Regions from separate parts of the Actinomadura sp. NPDC048021 genome, predicted to be linked through region 2. Evidence: riboswitches for the same ligand, from Rfam matches in the RefSeq annotation. Region 2 holds a riboswitch; the other holds the start of a gene.

Region 1 (6,051 bases), on a different contig from region 2:
CCGCGTCCGCCGAAGTCGCGCCCGGCGAGGCGACCGCGCCCGACGAGGCCAGCGCGCCCGCCGAGGGCGCGCCCGGCGAGGTGGCCGCGCCCGGCGAGGTGGCCGCGTCTGGTGACGGTGGCGCGGCGGGTGGGGCGGCCGCGTCCGATGAGGCGGTTGTGACCGGTGATGTCTCCGCGTCTGGTGATGCCACCGCGGTTGATGGTGTCGATGGGGCCGTCACCGGAGATACCAAGAGCATGGCCGCCGCCTCGAAGCGCGACTCGACCCCGCGCGGCTCCCAGGCCGGGGGCCCGCCGCCCGGGTCCGGACCCGGGCGCGGCAAGGGCGGCGGGGGCAAGGGGCCCGGCAAGCCGCGCAGCCGCAGGTCGCGGTTCCTGCGCCGTGCGCTGTTCCTCATCCTCGGCTTCATCGGGTTCTGCATCGCCGCGTTCGGCGTCGCCTACCTGTTCACGCCGGTGCCGTCGGCGCAGGAGCAGGCGATCGCGCAGGGGCCGACGTTCTACTACTCCGACGGCAAGACGCAGATCGCCAAGACCGGGATGAACCGGGACGCGGTCAAGCTCGACAGGATCCCCGAGAGCACCCGGGCCGCGGTGATCGCCGCGGAGAACCGCAGCTTCTACGACGACCCCGGGGTGTCGGTCCAGGGCACGGCGCGGGCGCTGTGGTCCACCGCCACCGGCAAGCAGCTGCAGGGCGGCTCGACGATCACGCAGCAGATGGTCCGCAACTACTACGGCGGCATCGGCAAGGACCGCTCGGTCACCCGCAAGCTCAAGGAGATCATGGTCTCCTTGAAGGTGGGCCGGGAGAAGGACAAGGACTGGATCCTCGAGCAGTACCTCAACACCATCTACTTCGGCCGCGACGCCTACGGCGTGCAGGCGGCCGCGCACGCCTACTACGACAAGGACGTCTCGAAGCTGACGCCGGCGGAGGGCGCCTACCTCGCCGCCGCGATCCAGCAGCCGAGCAACTTCGCCGACCCGACCGGCCCCCGCCGCGCCTACTCCGAGCAGCGCTGGCGCGCGATCCTCGGCAACATGGTCCGGGACGGAGCGCTCACCCAGTCCGAGGCGGCCTCGCTGACCTTCCCGGCCCCCGGCAAGGAGAAGATCACCGACGTCCTCAAGGGCCAGCGCGGCTACATGGTGAACGTGGCCAAGAAGGAGCTCACCGAGCGCCGCGGCTACAGCGAGGACGAGATCAACCGCAGCGGGCTGAAGATCACCACGACGTTCGACAAGCGGCTGATGGACGCGATGAAGCAGGCCGTCGCGAACAACGCCCCGAACGGGATGAGCAAGAAGATCCGCACCGGCGTGGTGTCGGTCGACCCGAAGACCGGGCAGGTGGTCGCCTTCTACGGTGGCCGCGGCTACCTGGAGGAGGCGCTGAGCAGCGCCTTCGGCGACTGGGCGCAGGCCGGGTCGGGGTTCAAGCCGATCGCGCTGGCGGCCGCGCTGGACGACGGGAAGACGCTGTCCACCAGTTACGACGGCAGCTCCCCGCAGTACTTCCACGGCGCGTCCATCCACAACGACAGCAACGAGAACTTCGGGACGGTCAACCTCGTGACCGCCACCGAGCACTCGATCAACACGGCCTACGTCAACCTCGGCCAGGACATCGGCAACAAGAAGATCGCCGCGATGGCCGAGAAGATGGGCATCCCGGCGGCGCGGATGAATCCCGAGCAGCGGGACGCCGCCACGTTCCCGCTCGGCATCGTGTCGCTGCACCCCGTCGAGCAGGCCAGCGTGTACTCGACGTTCGCCTCCGAGGGCGTGCACCGGACGCCGTTCGTGGTGAAGTCGGTCACCGACAACGAGAACCACAAGCGCACGTTCACCGAGAAGGGCGAGCGGGCGTTCAGCCAGCAGGTCGCCCGCGACGCCACCTACGCCCTGCAGAAGGTCGTGCAGGGCGGCACCGGCACCGGCGCGCAGCTGCCCGACGGCCGCGACGTCGCCGGGAAGACGGGCACCACCGACGAGGGCCGCGCGATCTGGTTCAACGGGTTCATCCCGCAGATGGCGACGACGGTCGCGATGTTCCGCAGCGACGGCAAGCCGCTGAACATCCCCGGGTACGGCGCGTACGGCGGGCAGCTCCCGGCCCAGATCTGGCGCTCGTACATGGCGGACGCGGTGAACATCAAGGGCTACGAGCCCGACTCGTTCGGGGAGCCGTCGATGACCCCCGGCAGCGGCTGGGGCGGCCCGACGCAGGACACTCCCCCGAGCGGCCCGCAGCCGCCGGACACGCGCGGCCCGGTCCGGCCGCCGCCGTCCACGGAGCAGCCCGACCTTCCGACGCCCCCCACCGACCTGCCGACCATCATCCCGCCGCAGGATCCCGGCGGGGGCGACCCCGGTGGCGGACCGGGCGGCGATCCGGGCGGCGGACCGGGCGGCGACCCCAACGGCGGAACCGGCGGCGGACCGCTGGGCGGGACCGGCGGGTAGCCGCCCCCGCGGCCCCTCAGTCGCAGGCCTTGCCGATGACGGCCGGCGTCTCCCTGATCACGCTGTCGAGCCGGGAGACGTCGCCGTCGCCGACCCCAGGCGCGGCCTCGCGGAGCCTGCCCGCCTCCGCCTTCAGCGCCTTGCCCAGGTCGGCGTCGTCGGCCTGCTTCGCGAGCCCGTCGACGCGTCCGGCGAGCTGCTCGGTGGCCTGCCGCCACTGCGCGGGCTCGGCCGCCGGAACGCTCCGCACCTGGGTGACGTACTGCTGGAACGCCTTCTTCGTGTCGGTGCACACCTGGGCGGAGTTGCCGCCGCCCAGCGCCCCGCACCCGCTGAGGGCGCCGAGCACCAGCGCGCCGCCGGCCAGCGTCCGAACCACCCGGTACCGCATCGCACCCTCCCCTTGATCCCCGTTCGACTCCGCATATACTTCCGCATGAGGTCATGAGCGCCAGCGCGAAGCCCCGGCTTGCTGGCCGGCAACCCTTCGTCCGCGATGGGGTGCCCCGGGTGAGGACCTGGCCGGACGCGCACCGCGTTCCGGCAAGCGCGGATCCCGGCCGGCATCCCGGGGTCCCTGACCCCGGAAGGTCCAGGCATGCCCACGCTGCTCGCCCGCTCCCCCATCACGCCTGCTGTGACGCGCCCGGAGGGGGTCCGGGTTCGCCCGATTCCCCGCGTCATCGGAGCGGACGTCCCGGTCCCGGTGCGGGACGGCCGCCGCGTCCCCTACGCCAACTTCGACTACGCGGCCAGCGCGCCCTGTCTGGAGGCGGTGCACGAGGCCGTCGCCCGCGCGCTGCCGTACTACAGCAGCGTGCACCGCGGCGCGGGGTACGCGTCGCAGGTCACGACGTCCGCCTACGAGGACGCGCGGGAGACCGTGCGGTCGTTCCTCGGCGCGTGGCGGCGCGCGGCCGTGATCTTCACGCGCAACACCACCGACTCGATGAACCTGCTCGCGCACGCCGTCCCGGCCGGGACGAGCGTCGTCGTCTTCGAGAGCGAGCACCACGCGTCGCTGCTGCCGTGGAAGCGCGCCGTGCGCCTCCCGGCGCCCGCCACCCCGGCCGAGGCGCTGTCGGCCGCCGACCGCGCGCTGCGCGCGTGCCCGATCGGGTCGCGGCTGCTCGTCGTCACCGCCGCGTCCAACGTCACCGGCGAGCTGTGGCCGATCGAGGAGCTCGCGCACGTCGCGCACCGCAACGGCGCCCGCATCGCGGTCGACGCGGCGCAGCTCGTCCCGCACCGCCCCCTGGACATGACCGCGCTCGGCCTCGACTACGTCGCGTTCTCGGGGCACAAGCTGTACGCGCCGTTCGGTGCGGGCGTGCTCGCCGGGCGCGCCGACTGGCTGCGCGCCGCCGAGCCCTACCTCAGGGGCGGTGGCGCCAGCGCCTCGGTCGGGGAGACGACCCGGTGGGCGCCCTCCGCTGAGCAGCGGCACGAGGCGGGCTCCCCGAACGTCCTCGGCGCCCTCGCGCTGGCCGCCGCGTGCGAGACGCTGACCCCGGCCTGGGACGACCTGGTCGTCCGGGAGGAGGCGCTGGTGGAACGGCTGCGGTCGGGACTCGCGGCGCTCCCCCACGTCAGGGAGCTGACGCTGTGGGGCGAGCGGGCGCCGCGCGTCGGGATCGTGTCGTTCACCGTGGACGGCTGGAACGCGCGGGACGTGGCGCTTACGCTGTCCGACGAGCATGGCATCGGCGTCCGCGACGGGAAGTTCTGCGCCCACCCCTTCGTCCGGCACCTGCTGGGCGAGGACCGGAGCGCCGTCCGCGCGAGCATCGGCATCGGGACGGAGGAGGAGCACATCGACCGGCTCCTCGCCGCCCTCGCCGCGTTGACTGCGCGCTGACAGCCTCTGACCTGCGAACTCCCGCGCGCAGTCAGATGATTATGCTCTTTGGTCCTGTTCGCCCATGTAGCGTAGGCAGTCGCGCGGGGACGAGCACGCTAGAAACAGGGGGTGGCGACCGTGGCCGACGCGTGGCGACCCACGTCGGAACTGGAGCACCGACTGCAGGAGACCGTACGGGCCGGCGACCAGGAGAGCTACTTCCGCCTCCTCGGGGACGCCGACCTCGTCGTTCCCGTCCCGCCCGACCTGGTGGACGGCGTCCTCGCGGGGGAGGCGCAGCCGTCGTGGCCCACCCAGGAGGAGGACGGCCGGATCCACGTCCTGGCCTACACGTCGGCGGCGGCGATGCGGGCGTGCCTCGGGCCGTCCTACCAGCACTTCATGACGGTGCGGTTCGGCGACATCGCCGAGACCTGGCCGGACGACCGCTGGTGGCTCGCCGTCGACGTTCCCGCGCGCGGCGTCCCCGCCGCGCTGCCGATCGAGGCGCGGCTGCCGTCCTGGTTCGTCCGGCAGGTCGCCGACGGCGACGGCCGCCCCCCGCAGGTCGGCCGCGCGTCCCCGCCGTGGGAGGAGCTGCGCGACCAGCACCGCGAGCTGCCCCGCGAGGCGCCGCGCCCGGAGTTCCAGCCGGCCAACGACGTCGAGCGCGAGCTGCTGCGGGCCGCCGCGAACAACGACCACGACCTGTTCCTGCAGACGCTGGCGGCCACCGACGTGCTGCTGCCCGTCCCGGACGACATGGACTTCTCGCTCCGTCCGGGCCGTCCCGGCTTCCCGTGGCAGACCCGTGAGGTCGACGGCTCCACCGTCGTCCCGGTCTTCACCTCGCCGGAGCGGCTGGCCGAGGCGTCCGGGCCCGGCACCGAGCACATCGCGCTGCCGTTCACCGTGGTGCTGCGCTACTGGCCGGACCCCGACTGGCTCCTCGCCATCAACTCCGGCTCGCCCGCGGGCGGCACCGTCCTCGCGCAGCAGCTCCCCGGCCTCGCCACCTGGGCCGACCAGCGCGCCGCCCAGCGGATGACGGACCGCTTCGAGCCCCAGAACGACATCGAGCAGCGCCTCTTCGACGCGGCCCGCCGCCGCGACACCGAGACCTTCTTCAAGATCATTCTCGGCGCCCAGGTGCTCGTCCCCGTGGACGCCGAGACCCCGTGGGGCATCGTCCCCGGTGACCCCGACTTCCCGTGGCGCCCCGTCCGCGTCCACGGCCGGACGTCGATCCAGATCTTCACGTCGCTGAGGTGGATGAACGAGGCGATCGGCACGTCGCGCTTCATCATGCCGAGCCTGCTGGAGATGGTCACCGCCTGGCCGGACGCCTCGTGGACGCTCGTCCTCAACCCGGGCACGCCCATCGACGCGTCCATGCCGGGCGAGCAGGTCCGCACCCTCAGCGGCCCGCCCGCTCCCCCGTCCGCCGCGACGCCGCCGCCCCCGGCCGCGCCCTCGGTGCCGGTCGCCCCCGCCGTCCCGGCCGACCCCGCCGCGTCCGGCCCGGGCCGCCACGCGGGCCCGCCCGTGCCGGACGAGCCCGCCGTCCCCGCGCCCGTGGAACCGGGCCGCCACCACGCCGGAGCGCCCGGCGGCCCCGCGCAGCCCGGCCTTCCCGAAGCCGTGCCCCCGGCCCCCGCGCACTTCGGCGAGGCGCCCGCTCCCCGCCCGGCCGACGAACCCCGCGCTCCCCTGCCCGGCGTTCCGGGAGAAGCGGCCCGC
Region 2 (6,051 bases):
CGCTGTTGCGGATGTTTCCCGACGCCCAGTTCGTCCATCTTGTCCGGGACGGCCGGGACTGCGTCGCGTCGCTGATGGAGATGCCCTGGTTCGACGCCGACATCCACCACGCCGTCTCCGCCTGGCGGGAGACGATCGACCGCGGCCGCCGGCTCGCCGAGCGCCTCGGCCCCGACTCCTACTACGAGCTGCAGTACGAGCGGCTCGTCGCCGACCCCGCCGACGAGCTGACCCGGCTCTGCGGCTTCCTCGGCGAGGACTTCGACCCCGAGATGACCCACCCGGAGGGGCTGGCGAAGCGGATCGTCCCGTCCACCAGGAAGTGGCAAGGCCGGACCCGCGACGCCGTCACGACCGACCGCGTCGGATCATGGGCCGAGCGCCTCGACGCGTGGGAGATCAGCCTGGCCGAGGCCGCGTTCGGCGAGCGGCTCGCCGAGTACGGCTACGAGCCGAGCGGCCTGCCGAAGCCGTCCGCGGCCCTGCTCGCCCGCTTCACCCGCACCGCCACCCACCGGCGCATGGCGCAGAGCAAGGCCGCGCTGCGCGAGCGGTGGAGGCAGCACCACGAGCCGAACCCCGTCGAGTGCCTCCTCACCGCCGAGCAGTCCGCCGGCAGCGCCCCCTGACCGGACCCGCGGCGTGTTGCCCTGACGCCCGCAGAGCAGCACGCCGCTCCCTTTCCGCGGGGAGCTAGTCCAGCGCGGCGAGCTGGTCGGCGAACCAGCGCTGCGGGGGCAGGGCGGTCGCGGCGTCGGCGAGGCGGGCGCAGCGTTCGGCCCGCCGGGCGCGCGGCATCAGGAGGGCCTGGCGCAGGGCCTCGGCCGTCTGCGAGACGTCGTAGGGATTGACCACCAGCGCGTCCTCGGACAGCTCCGCCGCCGCGCCCGCCTCTCGCGACAGCACGAGCGCGCAGCCGTGCCGCGACAGGACGGGCCCTTCCTTGGCGACCAGGTTCATCCCGTCCCGGATCGGGTTGACGAGCAGGACGTCGGCCAGGCCGTAGGCGGCGAGGGAACGCGGGTAGTCGTCGTTCACCTGGAGGATCAGCGGGTCCCAGTCAGCGGTGCCGAACTCGTCGGTGATCTGCCCGGCCATGCGCTGGACGGCCGCGGTGTACTCCCGGTACTCGGGCAGGTCGTAGCGGGACGGGTAGGCGAACGCGAGGTGCACGACGCGTCCGCGCCACTCGGGATGGTTGACGAGCATCTCCCGGTACGCGGCGAGCCCGCGCACGATGTTCTTGGACAGCTCCGTCCGGTCGATCCGCACGATGAGCCGGCGGTCGCCCACCTGCTCGCGCAGCGCGCGGGCCCTCTCGACGACGTCCGGTTCGGCGGCGCGCCTGCGCAGCGCCGCCCCGTCCACGCCGAGACCGTGCACGCCCACGCGCGTGGTGTGGCCCGAGCAGGAGACGGTGCGGGCCACGCGGTCGACGCGCGCGCCAGGCAGCAGCTCGCAGCAGTCGAGGAAGGCCGACGCCCACCGCTCCGTGAGGAAGCCGGCGTGGTCGGCGCCCAGGATGCCGAGAAGGACTCGCGCGCCGATGTCGTCCGGGAGCAGCCGGAAGTACTCCGGCGGCGCCCAGGGCGTGTGGGAGAAGTGCACGATCTTCAGGTCGGGGCGCCGGTCGCGCAGCATCCGCGGAGCCAGCGACAGGTGGTAGTCCTGGATCGCCGCCTTCGCGCCCTGGGCGGCGTCGCGTGCGAGGGCGTCCGCGAAGGCCGCGTTGTACGCCTCGTAGGACTGCCAGTCCCGCCGGGCGCGGGCGTCGAAGTGCGGGCTGCGCGGCGTGTCGTACAACAGGTGGTGGACGAACCACAGCGTCGAGTTGGCGACGCCGTTGTAGGCGCGGTCGAACGTGGCCGCCGGGATGTCGAGCATGCGCACCGCCGCCCCGCCGGTCTCGTACCCGGCGAGGTCGAGGCGGCCGTCCGGGGAACGGCGCGACGCCGTGCGGTCGGCCTCGCCGAGGCTCGCGCACACCCAGAGCACGTCCGCTCCCGTCGAGGACGGCTCCCGCGCCGACTCGGCCGGACGCGGCGGGCCGGGGTCGCGCGGGGCGCCCGTCACGGCGGCGAGGCCCGACACGAGACCGCCGCCCCCGCGCCGCATGGTGAGCCCGCCGTCGTCCGACAGCGAGAACGACACCGGACCCCGGTTCGAGGCCACCAGCACTTGGCTCATACGGGAAGGGTCTCAGTTGCGGCCGAGGCGCATCAAAGTGACCCGCGAGGTGGCCGGCATCGCCCGCCCTTGTGTCCGTTCCGCCCGATTAGTCATCCGCCCAGGGGGTATCCGGCGGCAATGAGCAAGTCCGAGACGACGAAAACCGTGCTCGTCGCCGGTGCCGCGAACCTCATCCTCGCGATCACGAAGCTGTTCGCCGGCCTGCTGGCCGGGTCCAGCGCCATGCTCGCGGAGAGCGCGCACTCGGTGGCGGACACCCTCAATCAGGGCTTCCTCTACACCTCGCTCCGGCGCAGCGAGCGGCCCCCCGACCGGCGCCACCCCTTCGGATACGGCAACGAGCGGTACGTGTGGTCGCTGCTCGCCGCGTTCGGCATCTTCGTGGCCGGCGCCGGATTCTCGATCTTCGAGGGCATCCTGACCATGACCGGTCACGGCGGCGGCGGGACGACGGTGTGGCTCGCCTACGCCGTCCTCGGCCTCGGCGCGGTGCTGGAGGGGACGTCCTGGATCCGCGCCTTCTACCAGGCCAAGAAGGAGACGCGCGACAGCGACCGCGACCTGGTCGAGCATGTCCGCAAGTCGCCCGACGTGACGTTCAAGACCGCGCTGTTCGAGGACACCGCGGCGATGATCGGCCTCGCGCTCGCCGCCGGCGGCCTCGCGATGCGCCAGATCACCGGGTCGGAGTTCTGGGACGGGCTCGCGTCCGTCCTCATCGGGATCCTCCTGGTCGTCCTCGCCTTCTCGATCGGCCGGGAGAGCATGGGCCTGCTCATCGGCCAGGCGGCCGACCCCGCCGAGCAGCGCGAGATCCGCGCCGAGATCTGCGGCGCGCCCGGCGTGACCGGCGTGGACGAACTGCTCACCATGCACTTCGGCCCCGAGCAGATCCTCGTCGCCGCGAAGGTGCACTTCTCCGACGACATCAGCGCCGACGAGGCCGAGGACGTCGCCGGCGAGATCGACCGGCGGCTCCGCGAGCGCGTCCCGACCGTCCGGCACGTGTTCCTCGACCCGACCCAACGGGTGATCAAGACACCCGCCGGGTAACGTCTCAATCGCTGGACCCGCCTGTCTGGCATCCGGTCAGTTCATGTAAAGTCACGCATACGAGTTCAAAGCTCGTAGATCGACAACTTCATAACGCTCATCCAGAGGGGTGGAGGGACCGGCCCTGCGAAGCCCCGGCAACCACCTGGCTGCGGCGCGTCGCGATCCTGCGAGGCCGGCCGGGAGATGGTGCCAACTCCGGCCTGCGACCAAGGTGGCGCAGGGAAGATGGGGAGAAAGGCCTCGCCCTCATGGCACTCACGCCTGCCACAGACCTCGGACCGGCTACCGCTCTCGTCTGCCGCGAATGCGGCTCGTCCCGCGACCTCGGGCCCTACTACGCCTGTGAAGAGTGTTTCGGCCCCCTGGAGATCGCCTACGACTTCGACGGCGTCACCCGGGAGTCCATCGAGTCCGGGCCGCGCAACATCTGGCGCTACCGCGGGCTGCTGCCCGTCCCGTCCAACGTCGCCGACACCCCGAACACCGAGCCGGGCCTGACCCGCCTCGTCCGCGCCGACAACCTCGCGGAGAGCCTCGGCCTGCAGAGCCTGTGGGTGAAGGACGACAGCGGCAACCCGACCCACTCGTTCAAGGACCGCGTCGTGGCCGTGGCGCTCGCCGCCGCCCGCGAGCTGGGGTTCAAGGTGCTGGCCTGCCCGTCCACCGGGAACCTCGCCAACGCCGTCGCCGCCGCGGCGGCCCGCGCCGGGATCCGCAGCGCGGTGTTCGTCCCGTCGAACCTGGAGTCCCAGAAGATCATCACGACGGCCGTGTACGGCGGGACGTTCGTGACGGTCGACGGCAACTACGACGACGTCAACCGGCTCGCGTCCGAGATCGCGGGCGAGCAGGACGACTGGGCGTTCGTCAACGTCAACGTCCGCCCCTACTACGCCGAGGGCTCCAAGACGCTCGGCTACGAGATCGCCGAGCAGCTCGGCTGGCGGCTGCCCGACCAGGTCGTCGTGCCGGTCGCGTCCGGCTCCCAGCTCACCAAGATCGACAAGGCGTTCCAGGAGCTCATCAAGCTGGGCCTGGTGGAGGAGAAGCCGTACCGCGTCTTCGGCGCCCAGGCCTCCGGGTGCGACCCGGTCGCCGCCGCGTTCAAGGCGGGCCACGACGTCGTCCGCCCGGTGAAGCCCGACACGATCGCCAAGTCCCTCGCCATCGGCAACCCGGCCGACGGCCCCTACGTCCTGGACGTGGCCCGCCGCACCGGCGGCGCCGTCGAGGACGTCACCGACGAGCAGGTCGTCGAGGGGATCCGGCTCCTGGCCCGCACCGAGGGGATCTTCGGTGAGACGGCCGGCGGCGTCACCGTCGCGACCCTGCGCAAGCTCATCGAGGCCGGTGCCCTCGACCCGGGCGCCGAGACCGTGATCATCAACTCCGGGGACGGCCTGAAGACCCTGGACGCCGTCGCCCCGGTCGTCGCGCCGTCGGCGAACATCGCCCCGTCCCTGGAGGCGTTCCGCGCCGCGGGCCTCGCCTGAGAACGAAGGAGCAGCATGAGCAGCGTGTCCGTCCGTATCCCGACGATCCTGCGGACCTACACCGGTGGCGAGTCCGAGGTGAAGGCCGAGGGCGCGACCCTGCGCGCGGTCGTCGCCGACCTCGAGGCCAGCTACTCCGGCATCTCCGCCCGCATCCTGGACGGCGCGGGCAAGATCCGCCGTTTCGTGAACGTCTACGTCGGGGACGAGGACGTCCGTTTCGCCGAGGGACTCGACACCCCGACGCCCGAGGGCGCCCAGATCTCCATCATCCCCGCGGTGGCGGGCGGCTGACGTCCGTCTCGTCCGCGAGGCCCCGGCACGTCCACCGTGCCGGGGCTTTTCCTTTCACATCTGGCCGATTCCCCCTTCTCCGGAACGCGATTGCCCGGTGGATGCTGGATTGGGCAACTGTTCTTCCCGTCCGGCCAAACGCGCATGGAACAAGTTTTAGCGAGCGCCAGTTTCGCGACTTGATCTTGGTCACCGCCTCTCCGTCACTTGGGTTTCTCGCTGGCCGCGTCCTGGAAGATTGAACCCGGAGTGGCGCTCCCTGGGGCGCCGAACGGCATACGAGAGTGAGGAAAGGCATGAAGCGCATTTTGCGCACGATGGCCGTGACCGGCATAACGATGGGAGCGGCCGTCCTCGCGGCTCCCTCGGCCATGGCCGACATCAACTTCTACGCGGTGGAGAAGGCGTACGTGGGGCACAACGGGCCCTCGTACATCAGTGAGAAGGGTCCGGGCGATCTGATCTACACCGACATCACCAAGTCGCCCAAGGCCGCGCCGGTGATCGGGAACAAGCCGGTGAAGACCGGTGACATCACCACGAAGCTCCACGGCGGGAAGCACAACACGGCCGTCACCGGCGTCGAGGGCTCCGAGCAGGAGGCCACCAAGGTCGCGCTCGCCAAGGCGGCCGAGCACCAGGCCGCCGAGCAGCAGGCGGCTCCTCAGCAGGCCGCCCCGCAGCAGGAGTCGCTGCAGGCCGCGCCGGAGCAGGGCGCCGAGCAGGCCGCTCCGCAGCAGGAGGCTGCTCCGCAGCAGGAGGCGCAGCAGGCGGCTCCGCAGCAGGGTGAGCAGCAGGCCGCCCCGCAGCAGAACGCCGAGCAGGCCGCTCCGCAGCAGGACGCGCAGCAGGCCGCTCAGCAGCAGGGCGAGCAGCAGGCGGCTCCGCAGCAGGAGGCGGAGCAGGCTGCTCCGCAGCAGGACGCGCAGCAGGCCGCGCCGGAGCAGGGTGCCGAGCAGGCCGCCCCGCAGCAGGAGGCCCAGCAGGCCGCGCCGGAGCAGCAGGCCGACGCCAACGC

The links. Region 2 has a riboswitch for S-adenosylmethionine ahead of thrC (threonine synthase). Riboswitches for the same ligand answer to the same signal wherever they lie in the genome.
Region 1: linked by a shared signal. The riboswitch ahead of AB0C87_RS20200 (aminotransferase class V-fold PLP-dependent enzyme) and the one ahead of thrC (threonine synthase) in region 2 are both predicted to bind S-adenosylmethionine.

The regions. Positions count from the first base shown of each region.
Region 1 is NZ_JBEZJQ010000011.1:178,600-184,650, reverse strand. Features, by position in the region: gene AB0C87_RS20210 (transglycosylase domain-containing protein) at 1-2,471, shown strand, start outside; gene AB0C87_RS20205 (hypothetical protein) at 2,488-2,862, opposite strand; SAM riboswitch class IV at 2,912-3,027, shown strand; gene AB0C87_RS20200 (aminotransferase class V-fold PLP-dependent enzyme) at 3,070-4,329, shown strand; gene AB0C87_RS20195 (SseB family protein) at 4,441-6,051, shown strand, end outside.
Region 2 is NZ_JBEZJQ010000045.1:4,784-10,834, reverse strand. Features, by position in the region: gene AB0C87_RS41335 (sulfotransferase) at 1-629, shown strand, start outside; gene AB0C87_RS41330 (trehalose-6-phosphate synthase) at 694-2,187, opposite strand; gene AB0C87_RS41325 (cation diffusion facilitator family transporter) at 2,308-3,243, shown strand; SAM riboswitch class I at 3,338-3,478, shown strand; gene thrC (threonine synthase) at 3,495-4,739, shown strand; gene AB0C87_RS41315 (MoaD/ThiS family protein) at 4,755-5,033, shown strand; gene AB0C87_RS41310 (hypothetical protein) at 5,330-6,051, shown strand, end outside.